Regions from separate parts of the Streptomyces sp. NBC_00273 genome, predicted to be linked through region 2. Evidence: riboswitches for the same ligand, from Rfam matches in the RefSeq annotation. Region 2 holds a riboswitch; each other region holds the start of a gene.
The links. Region 2 has a riboswitch for guanidine ahead of OG386_RS27160 (DMT family transporter). Riboswitches for the same ligand answer to the same signal wherever they lie in the genome.
Positions count from the first base shown of each region.

Region 1: it holds a riboswitch for guanidine, as region 2 does, so the genes downstream of both, OG386_RS07300 (Ohr family peroxiredoxin) here and OG386_RS27160 (DMT family transporter) in region 2, are expected to answer to the same signal.
Region 3: it holds a riboswitch for guanidine, as region 2 does, so the genes downstream of both, OG386_RS06835 (MBL fold metallo-hydrolase) here and OG386_RS27160 (DMT family transporter) in region 2, are expected to answer to the same signal.

Region 1 covers NZ_CP108067.1:1,698,023-1,704,541, reverse strand. Annotated here, with positions in the region: gene OG386_RS07320 (SDR family oxidoreductase) at 1-224, shown strand, start outside; gene OG386_RS07315 (nuclear transport factor 2 family protein) at 221-700, shown strand; gene OG386_RS07310 (peptidoglycan recognition protein family protein) at 813-1,607, shown strand; gene OG386_RS07305 (hypothetical protein) at 1,627-2,076, opposite strand; gene OG386_RS07300 (Ohr family peroxiredoxin) at 2,063-2,548, opposite strand; guanidine-III (ykkC-III) riboswitch at 2,623-2,685, opposite strand; gene OG386_RS07295 (hypothetical protein) at 2,809-3,024, shown strand; gene OG386_RS07290 (hypothetical protein) at 3,046-3,237, opposite strand; gene OG386_RS07285 (vWA domain-containing protein) at 3,408-4,592, opposite strand; gene OG386_RS07280 (AAA family ATPase) at 4,608-5,807, opposite strand; gene OG386_RS07275 (ankyrin repeat domain-containing protein) at 5,804-6,519, opposite strand, start outside.
Region 2 covers NZ_CP108067.1:6,142,812-6,149,330, reverse strand. Annotated here, with positions in the region: gene OG386_RS27175 (ABC transporter permease) at 1-496, opposite strand, end outside; gene OG386_RS27170 (ABC transporter permease) at 621-1,448, opposite strand; gene OG386_RS27165 (transglycosylase domain-containing protein) at 1,635-4,082, shown strand; gene OG386_RS27160 (DMT family transporter) at 4,110-4,430, opposite strand; guanidine-III (ykkC-III) riboswitch at 4,462-4,532, opposite strand; gene OG386_RS27155 (GroES family chaperonin) at 4,576-4,917, opposite strand; gene OG386_RS27150 (DUF3618 domain-containing protein) at 4,961-5,281, opposite strand; gene bcp (thioredoxin-dependent thiol peroxidase) at 5,386-5,853, shown strand; gene OG386_RS27140 (HNH endonuclease signature motif containing protein) at 5,988-6,519, shown strand, end outside.
Region 3 covers NZ_CP108067.1:1,599,881-1,606,399, reverse strand. Annotated here, with positions in the region: gene OG386_RS06860 (LysR family transcriptional regulator) at 1-703, shown strand, start outside; gene OG386_RS06855 (DUF4253 domain-containing protein) at 765-1,610, opposite strand; gene OG386_RS06850 (IS110 family transposase) at 1,855-3,075, shown strand; gene OG386_RS06845 (SMI1/KNR4 family protein) at 3,232-3,774, opposite strand; gene OG386_RS06840 (SMI1/KNR4 family protein) at 3,993-4,556, shown strand; guanidine-III (ykkC-III) riboswitch at 4,653-4,720, shown strand; gene OG386_RS06835 (MBL fold metallo-hydrolase) at 4,732-5,610, shown strand; gene OG386_RS06830 (PP2C family protein-serine/threonine phosphatase) at 5,809-6,519, opposite strand, start outside.

The DNA.
Region 1 (6,519 bases), 4.4 Mb from region 2:
AGTCGGACGGCTCCGTCCGGGTCACCCTGGTCTCTCCGGGCGTGACCGAGTCGGAGCTGGCCGAAGGGATCTCCGATCCTGCCGCGCGCGAGGCCATGAAGGCCTATCGCGCCGTGGCGCTGCCGGCGTCCGCCATCGCCGGAGCCGTTGCCTATGCCGTCGCCCAGCCGGCCGAGGTCGACGTCAACGAGATCGTCGTACGCCCTGCTGCGAGCGCGCAGTGACCACGGGGACCGAAGTGGCGTACGAGGACCTGCTGCGCCGACTGCGGGTCCTGGAGGACAAGGAAGCGTTGCGGCGGCTCATGATCCGCGGTTGGCGGGCGCTGGACCGCAAGGACTGGCGGACCTGGATCGAGTGCTGGGCCGAGGACGCGGTACTGGAGTTCGGGCCGTGGGGAGAGATCCGCGGGAGGGAGGCGGTCCGGGCGAAGGTGGAGGAGGCGGAGGCGCACTTCCCGAGCATGCAGCACCACATCCTGAACATGGACTTCCAGGTGGAGGAGGACCGGGCGACGGGCGTGGGGTACATGTGGTTCGTCGCCGTGACGGGGAGCGGGCAGAGCTCTTCGCCCTACTCCATGGGCGGTCCGTACGACTGGGACTTCCGCCGGGGCCCCGAGGGCGGCTGGTACCTGGTCCGCCAGAGACTGGGCGTCTGGTGGACCGACGGGGAGGAGACTCCCCAGGGCCTCGGCTAGGCCGTGTCGGACGCCGAGGACTCCCGGTGGGGCCACCGATGGTGGTACGTCCGGGGGTTGCGCGGTGTGTCTGCGCGGCCGGTGGAGGGGGAGTCCCCTTCAATGGCGCCGCATGACCTCCTCCGCACTGCACCAGCCGTCGGCGCGCGCCGCGGCCCCGTACACCCGCCGGTCGGTCCTCAGGGGAGCCTTCGCCCTGACCGCCGCCGCGGCACTGCCGCTCGCCACGGCGGGGCGGGCGTACTCCGCCGCCGGCCCGGACATCATCGGCTGCGCCGCCTGGGGTGCGCGGGCGGCGTCCGAACCCGTCGTCGTCCTGGCTAACGGCCCGGAGCGGATCATCGTCCACCACACGGCGACTGCGAACGTGACGGACTACTCGCAGCAGCGCGCCTTCGCCCTCGCCCGCGCCATCCAGACGTACCACATGGACGCGCAGGGCTGGATCGACACGGGTCAGCACTTCACCGTCAGCCGCGGGGCCTTCGTGCTGGAGGGGCGCCACAACAGCCTGGCCGAGCTGCGCACCGGCACCCGCCAGGTGCGGGCGGCACACTGCGTCGGCCAGAACACCGTGTCGATCGGCATCGAGAACGAGGGCACGTACACCTCGCAGGACCCGCCGGCGGCGCAGTACGCGGCCCTGGCCGACCTGTGCGCACACGTCTGCGACCAGTACGGCCTGCCCGCGTCGGAGATCTACGGCCACCGCGACTTCAACGCCACGTCCTGCCCCGGCGACCGCCTCTACGCCATGCTCCCGACCCTGCGCAAGGACGTCGCCGCCCGACTCGGCAGGCCCCTGTCGGAGGAGGCGGTCGACCCCATCGAGGACCTGGTCCGCCAGGCCACCGGTCGGCCGGCTTCGGAGTACGCGGAATACCTCCCGGCGGGTCTCCTGCACTGACGGTTCCCCGCCGCCCCGGCTACAGCCGCCAGTACGTACCGGCACCGGAATCGACGTGCACCACGTGGCGGCCGACGCGCACCACGTGGTGGTCCGGGCCCGACCAGGAGCCGCACGCGCCGTCGGCAGCGGGCAGTGGGGCCCAGATCTCCAGGAAGGTGCTGCCGTCCGGGTTGGTGCCCCGTTCGACGAGGTTCGCACCGTCCCACCGGAAGGTGCCGGCGTCTTCGCCGGGCTCGCCCGTGAGGTGGTGGAAGTGCACCTGGGAGCCGTCGAAGGACGTCTCGCCGGCGAAGCCCCGGCTGTCGGCGTAGTACGACCCGGCCTGCAGCCACACCACTTCGCGGTCCTCGACGAGGGGCCCGCCGTCGCGGCTGATGCCGCGCCGCAGCCAGGCGCCGTGCTCGGGCACGGGAACGCCGGGGCCGTCCGGGAGGTGCCCGCCCGGCCCGGACTCAGGCGCGGTCATCGGCGGCGGGCTCGACGGACTCGACCGCCTCGGGCTCGGCGGGCTCGTCCAGGGCCAGGAGCGTCAGCGGTACGTTGCCGCGCACGGCCTGGGAGTACGGGCAGACCGCGTCCGCCCGGTGCAGCAGGGGCTGGAGGTCCACGGCCCGCCACCCGGGCAGGCCGACGGTGAGCGTCACCGCGAGGCCGTACCCGGCGGGCGTGTCCGTGGTGCCGAGCTGGACCTCGCAGGCCACGCGTGCGGTGGAGGCGTCCGCCCCGAACTCGGCGGCGACCTCCGCGAGCGCGGAAGTGAAGCAGGCGGCGAAACCGGCCGCGAACAGCTGCTCGGGGTTGGTGGTGCCGGGCACCTTCTTGCGCGGCGGGGCGAGGCGGACGTCCAGGCGTCCGTCGTCCGTGCGGACGGATCCGGTACGTCCCCCCGCGGCGTGCGCGGTCGTCCGGTACAGGCTGCGGGTGAGTGGCACGGTCATGGCGTACGCCCATCTTGCTCGACGAGGACGCTGCCCGGGTGCGGACAGCGGACGGCGCTGCTCGTGCAGCACCTCGCGCGTCGTCGTGCGTAACCGGGTACGGCGCATCTCGTCCGGGGCCTTGGACCGGCCGCCGGACAATCTAGCAACGCGGGCCGCGGTCGGGGACGTCCCTCGCGGTGAAGTTCCTCACGGGGCCGCGGCGCCGGACCGATCGCCGGCGCCCCGGCCCCGCTGCCTACACTCGGCCCGTGGACGCGATGAGATGTACGTACTGCGGTGGCGTCGGCCTGGAGCCGGGTTTCGTCGAGGACGCCGGCGAGGGGGCCCGGGGGTACGCGCGCTGGATCGCCGGGGAGCTGGAACGCGGTCTGTTCGGCGGTGCCAAACGGCTGGGAAAGCCCCGGCGGCGCATCGAGGCGTTTCGCTGCCCGCACTGCGCCCACCTGGAGCTCTTCGCCACCGAAGCCGTCTGACGGCCGGCTGCCCTGCCCGGGTCAGGGCGCGTGGTGCTGGATGCCCCGCTGACCGGGTACCTGGGTCGACCGGGGAGCGCCCGAGCGGCGGCGGTCGGCCCGCTGTCGCCGGCCCGGGAACGGGTTGCGCCGCACGGTGGCGCTGGGGGCTGCGATCAGAAGGCCGACAAGTGCGAGGACCGCGACGAGGATGAGCACGTTGACGAGGTTCATGGTCCTGCCTTTCGTCGAGTGGTGACTGCCTGTCACTACATCTTGTTACCGAATTGCGGGCCGTTAAACACAGAGGGTGACAAGATGCGTCATTGAGGGGCGTGTTGGTGCCGTGTCGGCAAAGGCCGCCGGAAGCAGGTCACTTGGCGAATCGCCCGCACCTGCCGCCCTCACGTGGCCAGGTCGACGCGTACGGTTTCCACCCAGGACGGGGGCGGGGGCGGTGCGTTCCCGACCAGTGCGGCGATCAGCCGGCAGGACGGCGTCTCGTCCGGCCAGGGCGTGAACCCGTCGGTCAGCACGACCACGATGTTCGGCCGGTCGGGCAGGGCCAGGGCCGCGCCGATGCCGACCCGCATGTCCGTCCCCCCGCCACCGGCCAGGGTCACCTCGCCGGCACTGCGCACCCGGGTCACGGCGTGCACGTCGGCGTCGCACGCGAGGACGGCGACCCGGTTGCCGCCGACGCCCACCTCCCGCAGGACGCCCGTGACTTCGGCGAGCGCGGCCGCGAGCTCGTCCGGGCCCATCGATCCCGAGGTGTCGATGACGACGGCCACCCGCGGCAGCGGCCTGCGCAGACTGGGCAGCACCACCCGGCCGCCGAGCGCGGGTGTCCGGCGCGAGGGGCGGCGGTACGTGTAGTCCACCGCGCCGGCCGCCCAGGCGGCGGCCTCGCGGACCGCTCCCGCCAGAGCCCGGCGCCAGTCGACGGAGGGCTCCAGGACCTCCTCGGCCCACCGGGCCCAGCCCTCGGGGACCCGACCCCGGGTGCGCCGGTGGGCCCGTACGGCCTCGGCGGTCTGCCGGCGCAGGGCCTCGGCCTCCACCGGTCCGACCCGGGCGGGGCCGCCGTCCCCGCCCAGCTCCCAGGGCACGGGGGTGCCGTGCGCACCGGAGCCGCAGTCCGGCCCGTGGGGCGTCGGGGGAATCGCCGGCAGGTACGTCTCGAACAGGCCGCCCGTGGGCAGGCCGTAGAGCCTGGGCTCCATCCGGCCCTCGGGCAGCGCCAGCCCGTCGGCCAGCAGGTCGTCGTTGATCTCGCAGTCCTGGGCGATGTTGACCCGGACGTGGTCGCGCTGGTCGGCGGCGGGCAGCCGCTCCGCCCGGCCGTGGTGGTCGCGCAGCAGGTGCGCCACCTCGTGGATCCACACCCCGGCCAGCTGGGCCACCGGGGTCGCCTCGACGAAGGCGGGCGAGACGTAGCAGCGCCAGTGCCGGTCGACGCCCATGGTGCGCACCCCGGCCGAAGGGACGACGGTCAGGGCGTACAGGGCGGAAGCGAGGTACGGACGGGTCTCGGCGGCCCTGTAACGGGCCGCCAGCAGCTTCGCGCGGTCCAACTCCGGGCGCACGGCGCAGGACCGGGCTCAGTTGCCGCCCGGCAGCGAGCCGGACAGCTGGAGCAGTTGCGCGAAGGCGTCGATGCCGGCGGGCACCGGCCAGTCGAGGTCGCGCATCGCGGCGAGGTCGGCGGCGGCGCGGGCCGCGACGTCGGGCACGCCCGCGTCCACGGCCTTGGCGAGGACCGCCCAGCCCGCCTCCCACCGGGGACGGGTGAGCTCGCTCTGCACGGCCGCGACCACGGCGATGAGGAAGGCCAGCTGCCGGTCGCCGCGCTCGGGCAGGGCGAAGGCGTCGGGGTCGGCCAGCACCCGGTCCGGGTCGGGCAGGTCGAGGTGTTCGAGGTACGAGAGCAGTTCGATCCCGGCGGCTTCGCCCACGGCGCCGGTGAGCGCGGCAGCCAGCGCTTCCCGGCCCGTCGATGCCGCGTACCCCGTGGCCAGCAGCCGCAGGGCCATCTCCCAGGTACGCGGGGAGGGCCAGCCGCGGCCCCGTCCGGCGGCCTCGGCCGGCATGTGGTGGACCAGGCCCGGACGGGCGGTGAGGAAGCCGGAGACGGCGCCGCGGGCCCGGGCGACCGAACCGGAGGCCTTGGCGGGATCGACGGCCGGGATCGCCACCTCGGGCCAGGTGCCGGCCATGCCGCGGGCCACGGTGCGCGGATTGTGCGTCCAGTCGAGGTGGACGAAGCGGTTCGCGAGCGGCGGGCTGAGGTGCCAGCCGTCCGCGGCGCTGGCGGGCGGATTGGCCGCGGCGACGATCCGTACCGCCGCCGGCAGTTCCAGGCTGCCGACCCGGCGCTCCAGGACCACGCGCAGCAGGGCCGCCTGCACGGCCGGCGGGGCGGAGGACAGCTCGTCGAAGAACAGCAGCCCGTGGCCGGTGCGGGCGAGTCGTACCGCCCAGTCCGGCGGGGCCATGGGGACGCCCGTGGTGGCCGGGTCCTCGCCGACGATGGGCAGCCCCGCGAAGTCGGAGGGCTCGTGGACGCTGGCGATGACGGTCTCCAGCCGCACGCCGAGCGCGGTGGCGAGCTGCTCCATGCCGGCGGACTTGCCGATGCCGGGCTCACCCCACAGGAGCACCGGCTGATTGGCCGTCACGGCGAGCGCCAATGCTTCCAGTTGGGGGTTGGTGGCGGGCTCGGTGCGGGTGGCGCCCAGCCGGGCGCCCAGGGCGTCGGCGGCGGCCAGGGCGCGGGCGGGCTGGGGCTGGGTCGCACTCATGCGTCGTCGTCCTCGTCGTCCTCGTCCGCGTCGTCCTCGCGGTACGCCAAGTGATCGTCGTACCAGTCGGCGCCGATGCCGGGGAACTCCTCGTTGACGCGGTCCCGCAGGAAGGTGAGGTCGGTGCGCTTGTAGCGGAGAACCTCCTGGGACAGCGACAGTTCCAGCTCGTCGACGACGTCGATCCGGGCGCCCGCCGCCAGCAGGGCCCTGACCAGGTCGGCCGAACCGCCCCAGTGCACGGCGGACAGCAGCGGGGTGCGTTCGTTCTTGTCCCGTGCCTCCAGATCGAGCCCGGCCGCCAGCAGCCGGGGCAGCAGCACCTCGTGGTCGAGCAGGTGGAGCGCGTGCAGCAGGCCGCGGCCGCGGGCGTCGCGGATCCGCGGGTCCATACCCGCGTCCAGCAGCGCCACCACACCCGGGGTGTCACCGTGCTGGGCGTACAGGAAGAGTTCCTGCCGCTGGACTTGGAGGGCGCGCGGCAGCCGCCCCTCGCCCGTGGTCCAGCTCTGCTGCACGGCGAAGCACCCGGAGACCGCGCCGCCGAACGCCCGCATGGCACGCTCACGTTGTTGCTCTTCGGGGGTGTGCGGAACGTCGAGTACGCCGCCCCGCGAGTGCACCTCGTGCCACCCGCCACGGCACCGCACCCGGGCCGACCCGCCCGTGCCGGGGCCGGGCGGACCCGCGGCGGGGCCGGCGCCGGGGAACA
Region 2 (6,519 bases):
CGGCCACCATCACGGCCCCGAAGATGGCCGCCCCGGCGAGCACCATCACGGGCACCAGCAGCACCTTCCCGACCGTCCAGTCCACGTCCAGGGTCCAGACCGCCCAGCCCATCACCCCGACGCCCTGCCCGATCCGGCCCAGCCGGCGCAGCGCGAACCGGTCCGCCGCGACCTGCGCCAGCACCGGGACCGGCCGCACCAGCATCGTGTCGAGCGAACCGTCTCGGATCCGGGCGCCGATCCGGTCGGTGTTCCCCAGCAGCAGGTCCGCCAGGCCCAGGGAGGCCGAGCAGGACCCGTACAGCAGGGCGATCTCGGGCAGCACGAAACCGCCGAGGGCGTCCACGTGGGAGAACATGATGTAGATCGCGACGAAGTCCAGGAGCGTGATCGCCGCCTGCCCGAAGGTCGTCAGGACGAAGGACGTCCGGTACGTCATCGTGGAGCGGATCCACATGCCCACGATCAGCCGGTAGCCGCGCAGCCCCTCCAGCATCGGGCCGCGCCGCCCCGTCCCGGCCGCCGCGGCATCGCGCGCCCCCTCCCGGCCCGGCTCCCGCTCCCGCGCCCGTGCCCGGTCGGGCGCGCGCGCCGGTACCGCCTCCAGCTCGGCCTCGGCCTCAGCCACCCTGGACCACCACCTTCCGCGTCGCGGCCGACTGCAACAGCCGCCCCGTGCCCAGCAGTACGAGCGCCCACCCGGCCTGGAAGCCCAGCGCCGCGGCCGCGCCCCCGGCCCCCGCGTGCTCGCCCAGCAGGACGTCCATCGGCACCTGCAGCATCGCCGCCCACGGCAGGATCCGCACCAACTCGCCGAACCCTCCCGGGAAGACGGTCAGCGGCAGCAGCATCCCGGAGAAGAAGATCGAGGCGACGGTGGCCATGACGTTGATCCCCGCCCCGTCCATCAGCCAGAAGGCCACCAAACCCACCATGTAGCGCAGCGCGAAGCTCACCACCAGTGCCAGCAGGACGGACACCAGGAACAGCAGCCACCGCACCGGATCGACGGGCAGCGCTAGCGGGAACGCGAGCGCCCCCGCCACCAGCGGCAGCACCCCGCGGCCCAGCAACTGGAAGCCCGCCCGGCCCAGATCGGCCGCGAGCCACCACAGCTGGAGGTCGGCGGGCCGGTAGAGGTCGACCGCGACGTCGCCCGTCCGGATCCGCTCCTGGAGCTCCTCCTGGAAGCCGCCGCCGATCAGGGCGGCTGCGGCGAGCAGCGATTGGCTCACCCAGACGAAGGTCAGCGCCTGCGCCTGGTCGTAGCCGCCGAGTCCGGGCCGCTCGTCCCACAGCGCGATGTACGTGTACGCGACGATGAACCCGAACACGGTGTTGGTGAACACCCCGGCTGCGGTCGCCGTCCCGTAGGTGGCGTAGCGCCTGAATCCGCCCGCCGCGACCGCCGGGTAGAGACCCGCCGCCCGAAGCGCTCCGTTCTGCACTCTCCGGCGCACCGTATCCCTCCGTTTCCCACGTCGTTCCTACGTCGGCCAAAGCGCGCGAGCTTAGTACGGAGGGGCGAGCCACGCGACCGATTTATGCCCGTCCGGGGCGGAATCAGTGGCCATCGGGTAGACAGCATGAGGTACAGAAGTGGATGTTTTGAACGGCGTCGAGGAGTCCTGGAGATGAGCGACCAGTCACCACCCCCGGGCTGGACCCCTCGTGACCCCGACACCCCGCCCGAGGTACCGCAGCCGCGGGCAGAACCGCCGACCCCGCAGCAGGCGCAGCAGGCACGGCAGGCACAGCAGCCTCCGCACCAGGGCGGCGGACCGGGGAAGAAGGCCCGGCGCAGGAGAACCGGCTGGCGCCGCTTCCTGCCCACCTGGCGCATGGTCCTCGGCGGCATCCTGTTCATCGCCCTGTTGATCGGCGGCGCCCTCGTGGCCGGCTACCTGCTGGTCGACATCCCGCCGGCCAACGCCGCCGCCACGGCGCAGTCCAACGTCTACCTCTACTCCGACGGCTCCCAGATCGCCCGCGACGGCGAGGTCAACCGCGTCAACGTGCCGCTGTCGCAGATCCCCCGGACCGTGCAGGAGGCCGTACTGGCCGCCGAGGACCGGGACTTCTACTCCGAACGGGCGGTCGACCCCAAGGCGATGCTCCGCGCCGCCTGGAACACCGCGACCGGCAAGGGCACCCAGTCCGGTTCGACCATCACCCAGCAGTACGTCAAGAACTACTACTTGGGCCAGGAACAGACGATCAAACGAAAGGTCAAAGAGTTCTTCATTGCGATCAAACTCGGTCGCGAGAAGTCGAAGAACTACATCCTCGAGGGCTACCTGAACACCAGCTACTTCGGCCGCAACGCCTACGGCATCCAGGCCGCCGCCCAGGCCTACTACGGCAAGGACGTGGGCAAACTCACCACCGCCGAGGGCGCCTACCTCGCCACCCTCCTCAACTCCCCCAGCGCCTTCGACGTCGTCTCCCACCCCCAGAGCCGCCCCCGCGCCCTCGCCCGCTGGAACTACGTACTCGACGGCATGGTCAAGAAGGGATGGCTGACCCCCGCCGAACGCGCGGCGACGCAGTTCCCCGAACCGGGCAAGGTCCGCGCGGCCGCCGGGCTCTCCGGCCAGCGCGGCTACCTCGTCGAAGCGATCAAGGACTACATCGTCGACAACGAGATCCTCGACGACAAGACCCTCGCCGAAGGCGGCTACCGCATCACCACCACCCTCGACAAACGCCGCCAGAGCGCCCTCGTCGGCGCCGTCAACGACCAGATGGTCAGCAAGCTCGAACCCGACAAGCGCAAGGCCGACCGGCTGGTCCGGGCCGGCGGGGTCTCCATCGACCCGGCCACCGGCAAGGTCCTCGCCATGTACGGCGGCATCGACTACACCAAGCAGTACGTGAACAACGCGACCCGCCACGACTACCAGGTCGCCTCCACCTTCAAGCCCTTCGTCTTCGCCGCCGCCGTCGAGAACGACTCCCGCACCCAGGACGGCCGCCGGATCACCCCGAACACGATCTACAACGGCGACAACAAACGCCCGGTCGTCGGCGGCCGCATCCGCTTCGCCCCCGAGAACGAGGGCCAGGTCTCCTACGGGAACATCAGCGTCAACACCGCCACCGACCTCTCCGTCAACGCCGTGTACGCACAGATGGCGGTCGACGTCGGCACCGCCAAGGTCAAGAAGACCGCCATCGACCTCGGGATCCCCGAGAACACCCCCAACTTCGTACCCGGCCCGGCCATGGCCCTCGGCACCCTGCAGGCCAGCGTCCTGGACATGACCCAGGCCTACGCCACCCTCGCCGACCACGGCCGACGCACCCCCTACACCTTCCTGGAAAGGATCACCAAAGGCGGCGCCACCATCGGCCTCCCCCAGCGCGCCCCCACCCAGGCCATCAGCCGCGAAGCCGCCGACACCACCACGTCCATGCTGGTCAGCGTCGTGGACAACGGCACCGGCACGGCCGCCCTCGCCGCCGGCCACCCGGCCGCGGGCAAGACCGGCACCGGCGAACTCGACCGCTCGGCCTGGTTCGCGGCCTACACCCCGGACCTGGTCACCGTGATCTCCATGATGGGCCAGGACCCGGACACCGGAACCCTGGAATCCCTCTACGGCGCCCTCGGCGAGGCCCGCATCGGCGGCGGCGGCTACCCCGCCCGGATCTGGGCCGCGTACACCAAGACCGCCCTGGAAGGCACCGACCCCGTCGACTTCGACCTGGAACTCCAGCCCGGCGCCGCCCCGCCCCCGCCGCCACCCAGCCCGGAATCCAACCCGCCGCAGGAGACCCCCGGCGAACCCTCGCCCAGCGCCCCCGAGCGCCCCACCCGACCCTCGCCGTCGAACCCGACGGGCGGCCGCAACCAGGGCGGCCAGAACAACGGGGGCCAGAACCAGGGCGGCCAGGACAACGGCGGCCCGGCGAACGGAGGCCAGGACAACGGCGGCCAAGACAACGGCGGCACCACCCAGGGCGGCGGCGACCAGGGCGGCACCACCCAGGGCACGCAAGGCAGCACCCAGGGCAGTGCGCAGGGCAGCGACGGAGGCCCCGCAGAAGGCCTGCGCCCGCCGTCGGCGTTCCTGGAATAGGAGGGAGGTCCAGCGGAGGGGGGGCGGTCAGTGACCGGAGGTCGCCTTCAGCCCCACCACGGCGACCAGCAGCAGACAGATGAAGAAGATCCGGGCGGCGGTCACGGGCTCACCCAGCACCGCCATGCCGAGCACGGCCGCGCCGGCGGCGCCGATGCCCACCCACACCCCGTACGCCGTACCGATGGGCAGGGTCTTCGCGGCGTACGACAGCAGCACCATGCTCGCGACGATCCCGGCACCCGTGAACACACTCGGCCACAGCCGGGTGAAACCTTCGGTGAACTTCATGCCGATCGACCAGCCGACTTCGAGCAGACCGGCGACGAGAAGCAGAACCCATGCCATGACGGCACCTCCGAGACGACGAACGGTACGGGGTGCGTCGTCTTGTCGTACCCGGTACGGCGCGTCTCGTCGGGGTTCTCCCCCACCGTAGCAAAAGGCCGCGAAAAGGGCCGGTGACCTGGGCCACCAGCCCTCGTTCAGCGCCTCAGAGGTACAGCCCCGTGGAGTCGTCCGACCCCTCCAGCCGCTCCGCGGCCACGGCGTGCAGGTCCCGCTCGCGCATCAGCACGTACGTCGCACCGCGCACCTCGACCTCGGCACGGTCCTCGGGGTCGTACAGCACCCGGTCACCGGGCTCGACCGTCCGGACGTTCTGCCCGACCGCGACCACCTCGGCCCAGGCCAGCCGCTTGCCCACCGCGGCCGTCGCAGGAATCAGGATGCCGCCGCCCGAGCGCCGCTCGCCCTCCGGCAGATCGGACTTCACGAGCACGCGGTCGTGCAGCATGCGAATGGGCAGCTTGTCGTGGGTGGTGTTCTCGCTCACGCCCCGAACCTACCTGCCCGCGCCCGTCCCGTACCGCTCAGGGTCATCCGCGCTTGCGGCGCGCCGACACCACGAACAGACCGACCAGGCTCACCGCGACCAGCGCGACGGGCACGATCCGGTCGACGCGCGGAGCCCCGTCGTCGTGGCGCAGACCGTCCCGCAGATCCGTCACGAGCCGGTTCACCGCGGCGAAGGCCCGCCCGGCGGTCTGGTCGACGGACGAGGCGACCCGTGCCTTCGCGTCCCCGATGATCGTCTTCGGGTGCATGCGCACGCCGATCTCGTCGAGCGTCTCGGCGAGCTGCTCACGGCGGCGGACGATATCCGCCTCGATCTGTGCGGGGGTCCTGGCTTCCGGCACCGCGCTGCCTCCGTCGTCGTGGTCGTGTGGGGCGTAGTCCGCCATGAACAGTCTGTCAGCTTAGTCTCATGGCATACCGATCCCCTCCCGAGGAGAGTGTCACGATGAGCGAGCGACTCCAGCCGGGCGACACCGCCCCCGCCTTCACCCTGCCCGATGCGGACGGCAACGAGGTCTCGCTCGCCGACCACAAGGGCCGCAAGGTGATCGTCTACTTCTACCCGTCCGCGCTGACCCCGGGCTGCACGAAGCAGGCCTGCGACTTCACGGACAACCTGGCCTTCCTGACGGGACACGGCTACGACGTCATCGGCGTGTCCCCGGACAAGCCGGAGAAGCTGGCGAAGTTCCGCGAGAAGGAGGACCTGAAGGTCACCCTGGTCAGCGACCCGGAGAAGGAGACGCTGACGGCGTACGGCGCGTACGGCGAGAAGAAGCTGTACGGCAAGACGGTCACCGGGGTCATCCGCTCCACGGTGGTCGTCGACGAGGAGGGCAAGGTCGAGCACGCCTTCTACAACGTCAAGGCCACGGGCCACGTAGCCAAGATCATCAAAGACCTGGGCCTCTGACCCCCGCCCCGACTTCCGAACGGGCCCGCACCACCCGGTGCGGGCCGTTCCGTTTATCGGACGTAACCCCCCGCATTCCGGTCCGTTAATCCGTACGAGGCCACGAACGCGCGGCCGGAACGGAGGGGGCCGGGATGCCGATCAGCCCGTACACGAAGGAACGCCTGGCGGAGGCGGCGCGCACGTCGCGCACGCTGTCCGAGGCACTGGAGAAGCTGGGGGTCGACCCGAAGGGCGGCTCGCGGCGCTATCTGCACGACCGCATGCGGAAGCTGGGCGTGGACACGTCACACTTCGAGCGGCCGGCCGCCGTCAAGTGGACGAAGGAAATCCTGGCGGCGGCGGTCGCGGACTCGACGAACATGTGCCAGGTTCTGCGGCATCTCGGCCTGGAGGTCGTGGGTGGCCACCACACGCACATCAGCAGGAGGGTCAAGGCGTTCGACATAGACACCTCCCATTTCCAGCTGCCCTCTCCTGCCGGACGTCCCAAGACCCGGCGCAGCCCGGAGAGCCTTCTGGTCAAGCAGCACGGACCGGACGCCCGGCGCATGCAGAGCGAGCACCTGAAACGGGCACTGGCCGCGCTGGGAGTGCCTGAGGCGTGCCGGATGTGCGGCACGCCGCCGACCTGGCGGGGCCATCCGCTACCGCTGGAAGTGGACC
Region 3 (6,519 bases), 4.5 Mb from region 2:
TCGCGCGGAGGAGATCCTCGGCCGGATCGATTCGGCCCGGACCGAACTCGCCGCCCACGCCGGTCTCAGCGCCGGACGGGTCCGCCTCGCCGCGTTCCCCTCGGCGCTCGCCACGCTCGTACCCACGGTGGCCGCCGCCTTCGGCGTCGCGTACCCGGACATCGAACTGGCACTGACGGAAGCGGAGCCTCCCGAAGCGCTGGCGGCCCTACGGCGCGGAGAGGCCAACGTCGCCTTCACCTTCCACCACGGTGACGGTCCGCCCGGAGGCCGCGAGGGCCACACCGTGACACCGATCCTGCACGAGCCGGTCTACGTCGTCAGCCGGGCCGGCGCGTCCTGGCCCGGTCCCCGTACCGACCTCGACACCTACCGCGGACAACGGTGGATCGCCGGCTGCGAGCGGTGCCGTACGCACCTGCTGACAGCGTGCGGGAAACGCGGCTTCACTCCTACGATCGCCTTCGAGACCGACGACTACGTCGCAGCCCAGGCACTCGTGGCCGCCGGCCTCGGCGTCAGTACGCTGCCCGGCCTCGCCCTGCGCGCCCATCTCCACCCAGGCGTGCGGATCGACCGCCTACCGGACGACCACCGCTTCGTCGACGCCGTCGTCTACGGCGCACCACCGCTCCCGGCCCCGGTCGAAGCCTTCCTGAAGGTCCTCAAGGAGACCGCCGTCCAGCCGGTGCCCTGGCCCTGACGGCAGGACCCGCCCGCGCCGGGCGGCCTTCACCCGCTGCGAGGACCTTCCGTAGGCGGCTTCAGTCCCACCAGAACGTCCAGTGAGCGTTGCCCAGCAGTGCTTGCTCCGCGTAGGGCCGGATGTTCTCGTACCCCTGCCAGACGTTGTCCGGGCAGAACGCGAAGTGTTCCGCGGCGATCGCGAGAGCCTCGTCCAGTGACTGCGGTGGAGCTGCCACGGACAGGTCCAGCCGCGCGTACGACAGGGCGACCACCCGGGCTCCGAAGCGGTCCTCCCAGGAACGAAGAACGGCACACAGCCGCGCCACGTCGTCCACGTAGTTGGCCGGACCCGACCAGCCGATCGCCGCGGGGACGTCCGCAGGCCGGCCCACCGGGACCAATGCGAGCCGAGGGCTTTCGAGCCAGGTCCCGATCAAGGCATCGGCAACGTCCCCGGCGGTCGCCTCCGGATCTGCCGGCGTCCCTCCCACCGACGCAAGTCCGGGCCAGCGACCGGTGAACGGGGCGATGGTCTCGCCGGCGTCCCCTTCGTCTTCGTTCTCCTCGGTTTCCGATACCGCCGACTCCCAAAGGGCCCGGAGAACATCCTCGGCACGGTGATCGCCGGGGTCCGACATCATGCCGGGATCCAGCTCACCGCCCCACCACTCCTCGCTGCCCGATGCGTCCTGAAGGAGGACGGGTTGCAGTCCCTCGGCATCCCGGACCGACCGGGACCGGGACGACCGGTACCGTGCCCACGTGCCGGGCACCGCGGTCCCGTCGGCCACCCAGAGCAGCGGCTCGTGCCAAGGGCCGTCGCGGGTCCCGGTCACCAGCGAGCCCGGGGGCAGGCCGAGGCCCGACGTTTCGCCCGTCGGGTCGGTCGACAGCACCGCGAGCGGCGTGGAACGCGTCGTCATGCGGATGAAGGTATCGGCCCCCACTGACATTGATACTCGTAGCGGGTTCCGGTGGTCGTGGCTCTGCCACTGACTGACGCCCTGCTGGGCTGTCTTCCCGCTGTACCGTCCGGCTGCCGGGCCCGTTCTTCATGGCTCCGGCCAGGTGGAACATGACCTGATAGGAGCTTGGTCAGAAGCCCCCTCAATGTCCTGTCTGTCCCACCTGGCCGGTGTCACCTCCGGCTAGGAAGGCACCTCCAGCATGACAGCAGCGGACACAGCGGGCACGAGCGGCCAGTGGGTGTTCGGCGGTGTGGACTCGCACGCCGACACCATCCACGTCGCGGTCATCACCGACAACGGCGGCCACCTCGCCGACGCAGAGTTCCCCACCACCACCGCCGGATACACGGCAGCCCTGGCCTTCCTCTGCGCCCACGGGGACGTGATCGCGATCGGCGTGGAAGGCACCGCGTCCTACGGAACCGGGTTCACCCGCGCCGCCGTCGCCGATGGCCTGAGCGTGCTCGAAGTCAACCGCCCCGACCGCGCCGAACGCCGCCGCAGCGGCAAGTCCGACCCCATCGACGCCTACGCCGCCGCCCGCGCCGCACTCTCCGGACGCGCCTCCAGCGCGCCCAAGGACGAGACCGTCACTGGCATACGCGCCCTCCACAACGCCGCCCGGTCCACGGTCAAAGCCCGCACCGCCGCCATGAACCAGATCGGGCACATCCTCGTCAGCGCCCCCGAAACCATCCGCGCCCGCTATCGGGCCCTGCGGGGAAAGCCGCTCATGGATGCCCTGGCACGACTGCGGCTCACGGCAACGACAGACGCCGTCCACACCGCCGTGCTGAGCGCTTTGAAGAGCCTCGCCCGACGCGTCCAGGCCCTGACCGCTGAACACGACGAGCTCACAGCAACACTCGACAGTGTGGTCACCGAACACAATCCGGGCCTGCGGGGCGCCTACGGCGTCGGCCCCGACACCGCGGCCCAGCTCCTGATCACCGCAGGCGGCAACTCCGACCGTCTCCGCACCGAAGCTTCCTTCGCGGCCCTGTGCGGGGTCGCCCCCGTTCCTGCCTCCAGCGGGAAGACCAACCGTCACCGCCTCTCCCGAGGCGGCGATCGCGCCGCCAACGCGGCCCTCTACCGGATAGCCCTCGTCCGCATGGCCAGCGACCAGCGCACCCGCGACTACGTGGCCCGCCAGACCGCGGCCGGCCGGACCAAGAAGGAGATCATCCGCCTCCTCAAACGGGCCATCGCCCGGGAAGTGTTCCGCTACCTCACCACGACGGTCGCCGTCCCCGAGGTCGCGGACCTGCGGCCCACACGCCAGGCCAAGAACATCACCCTCACCGCCGTCGCCCACCACTTCGGCGTCTGGCCATCGGTCATCTCATGCATCGAACGCGGCACCCGCCGCGACGACAACCTCGCCAACGCCTACCGCGACTGGCTCACCACTGCTTGACAGCCAATAGGAGCTTCAGCGCCTCAGTTGCAGCCAGGCCGCGCCCCGAAGCCAACGAAGCGGGCTTCCGGCGGGACGCATCCCAGTGGCCCGGACCGGTGCGGCGTGCGAGCCTCACCCCGTGGACCGAGCCCGCCGTACGTGGGACGCATCAACTCAGACGAAACTGGAGCTGGAAGCGAACCCGTGCGGTCCTTCCGTCGGGAAGTCGTAGAACACGTCGGACTCCGCGTCGCCGGTGAGGAGCACGGACCGCAAGAACTCGGCACACGACCGGGCGTGGAATTCCCATTCCCGGCCGCGTCCCTCCTTGACCGCCACGGTCCACCGGTCGGGTTCCTGGTCGGGGCGGGCCAGCCAGTGAAGACAGTCACCGTTCTCGGTCACGGCCCAGGCGATGGCGCGGGATCCCGTCCCGTCGAGTTCGGAGGGCTTGGGCTCCCCGCCCGTCCAGAGCCCCTGCTGGGCTGCGGCGCGGATGTGGTTCTCCGACGCCAGGTCGTAGTACTTGTTGGGGCAGTCCGGCTCCAGTACCCAGATGGCGTCGTCGAAGAGGCCACCGCCGTAGAGGTCGACGAGCTGCTTGTAGTCGCTCGGTAGGATCGTTCCGAGCTCCTCTTCGACGCGCGCCCAGTCGTGGGCCCGAGGGGCATCCGTCGGTGGGATCGCGCGGGTGAGGTGGGCGATGGCAGGGTGCACGGCCGTTGTTCCTCCAGCTCGGGTTCCGCCGTCCCTCCGGCAGGTTGAGGACAGCGGTGACGTCGTATGCGACGGGCTCCGCTGAGCCGCCTCCTCCGGATCCTGCCGGATGATCCCGGTCCGCCCGCCCCCGGCAAGAAGGCGCCCGGCCGAAGGCGTTGCCCGTCCTGGCGACCCGCCCACGGGCATCGGCTAGGGGTTCCAGTAGCGTCGGTTCCATGATCGCCCTCGATGCCCTCGTCCGCCTCTGCCCGCCGCCCGCCGATCCGCCGCCCGCGGTGGACTGGGCGCAGGCCGAGCGCGCCCTGGGTGTGGCTCTGCCCACCGACTACAAGCGGCTCGTCGAGACGTACGGCGACGGCCTCTTCGACGACACGGTCTGGCTGCTCGTCCCCCACTCCGCCCACAACGACTGCGACCTGCACGCGCAGAAGACGGAACGGGACGAGATCTTGGCCAACCTATGGGAGATCGAGGCGAAGCCCGCCGGCCTGCTGGAAGCGGGGGCCCTGGTCCTGCCGTGGGCGTTCGAGGAAGGCACGGGGGCCTTCCTGTACTGGCTGGTGAGGCCCGGCCAGCAGCCCGATGAGTGGACCGTGCTCTACAACGAGGGGCGCGGCCCCCTGTGGGAGGACCACGACATGGGGTGCTCGGCCTTCCTCCTGGCGGTGCTCACGGGAACGGCGGAAACGGAATACTTCGGCCACCTCAGCGAGGTGCCGAAGCCGACGGAGCACTGGTTCGAGACGGCCGGCCAAGTCTTCGGCATGCCCAGCCACTGACACCGACGGGATGCTCTCGACACGTCGGTTCGCCGCAGGGCACCGGACCGGGCGCCGGGCAGCAGGGCCGTGGATCAACGTCGTGGTAGCGTCGCGGCGGAGGCTCACAGGTGCCCGCCCCGGACGAGATGTGCGCCGTACCCGGCCTGCTAAGACGACGCACTCAGGAGGCGTCATGGCTGCAGACACATCCCCTATCGATTTCGACGGCCCGGCTTCCGGGCCCCGCGAGTTGGACGTCCGCTGGATCCACGGCTCACCATCGTCCAAGCACAACACTGACCCGGACATCCAGGTCCACGCGTACGACGAGCACACGGTCATCCTGCGGCAGAACATGGCGATCCACTACGAAGCGCCGTTCCTGTTCCTGCTGTTCGGCAACGACCGGGCGGTGCTGATCGATACCGGGGCCACTGCGTCACGTGCGTTCTTCCCCCTGCGCGTGGTGGTGGACCAGCTCGTCGACGACTGGCTCGCCCGCCACCCCCGCCCGGAGTACCACCTGCTGGTGCTGCACACACACGCCCACGGCGACCACATCGCGGGCGACGGTCAGTTCGCCGACCGCCCCGACACCACGGTGGTCGCAGCGGAACTCGCCACGGCCTGGAAGTACTTCGGATTCGACGAGAACCCCGCGGCCGTGGCGAGGGTCGATCTGGGAGGCCGCACGCTCGAGTGCCTGGCCACCCCCGGGCACCACGAGGCAGCCGTCACGTTCTACGACGCGTGGACCGGGTTCCTGCTCACCGGCGACACGGTCTATCCGGGCCGCCTCTACGTCCAGGACCGGTACGCCTTCTCCCGGACCATCGACCGCCTGATCGAGTTCTGCGAACGCAGACCGGTCACCCACGTCATGGGTTGCCACATCGAGATGACCACCGAACCGGGCGTGGAGTACCCGGTCCGCACCACCTACCAGCCCCACGAACCCCCACTGCAGATGACGACCGGCCACCTGCACGAGATCCGCGCCGCACTCGACGAGATGGGCGACCAGCCCCGCCGACTCGCCTTCCCCCTCTTCGTCATCTGCCCGGACGACTGAGCCACGCCGAGTAGCCAGCTGGTTCCCCACCAGCGCATTCGCGGATCAGACCGCGCCGCACGTTGCCGCGGCGCACACGAAGAGTGGCCGACGGAGCACGGTCGGCAAGAACGGGCGGGGCGGCGAGGGTCGGGTGCCGGCTCCCGGCGACGGCGGGTTCGGTGCTGAACCGGGGCGCCCCGGCGGTACGCGACGGGCTCACGGCTCGCACAGACGTACGGCGAGGGCGGCGATGTCGTCGTCGAGGCGTCCCTTGCTGTGGCGGAGGAGGTCGCGGTGAAGGGCCGTGAGCAGTTCGTCGGGCGGTGTGGGGGGCTGCCGACGCATCCAGGCCGCCAACGGGAAGAACTCGCCGTCGCGGGCGCGGGCCTCGGCGATCCCGTCGGTATAGAGGAGCAGGAGGTCGTCGGGGGCGAAGTCGAACGTGTCGACGCTGTAGTGGTCGCCGATCAGCTCCGCGAGGCTGAGCAGGGGAGAGGGGGTGGTGGACTCGAGCGTGAGGACCTTCCCCTGGTTGAGGAGCAGGGGCGGAGGGTGTCCGCAGTTGAGGATGTCGATGCGTCTACCCCCGTGGGGGATCTGGACGAGGAGGGCGGTGGCGAAGCGCTCCAGGGGCCCCTCGGGGGGGAACGCGCCGTTGTAACGGGTGCTGCTGGCGTCCATGCGGCGTGCGACGTCGACCATGTCGATCTCGCCGTACGCAGCCTCCCGGAAGGCGTTCACGATCGCCGCGGCTGCCCCCACCGCCGGCAGGCCCTTGCCCCGGACGTCGCCGATGAGCAGCCTGACCCCGAACGGCGTGTCGACCACCTCGTAGAAGTCCCCGCCGATGCGGGCCTCGGCCGCGGCCGCGAGGTACAGCGACTCGATCTCGATGCCGCCGAAGCGGCGCGGCAGGGGGCTGAGCAC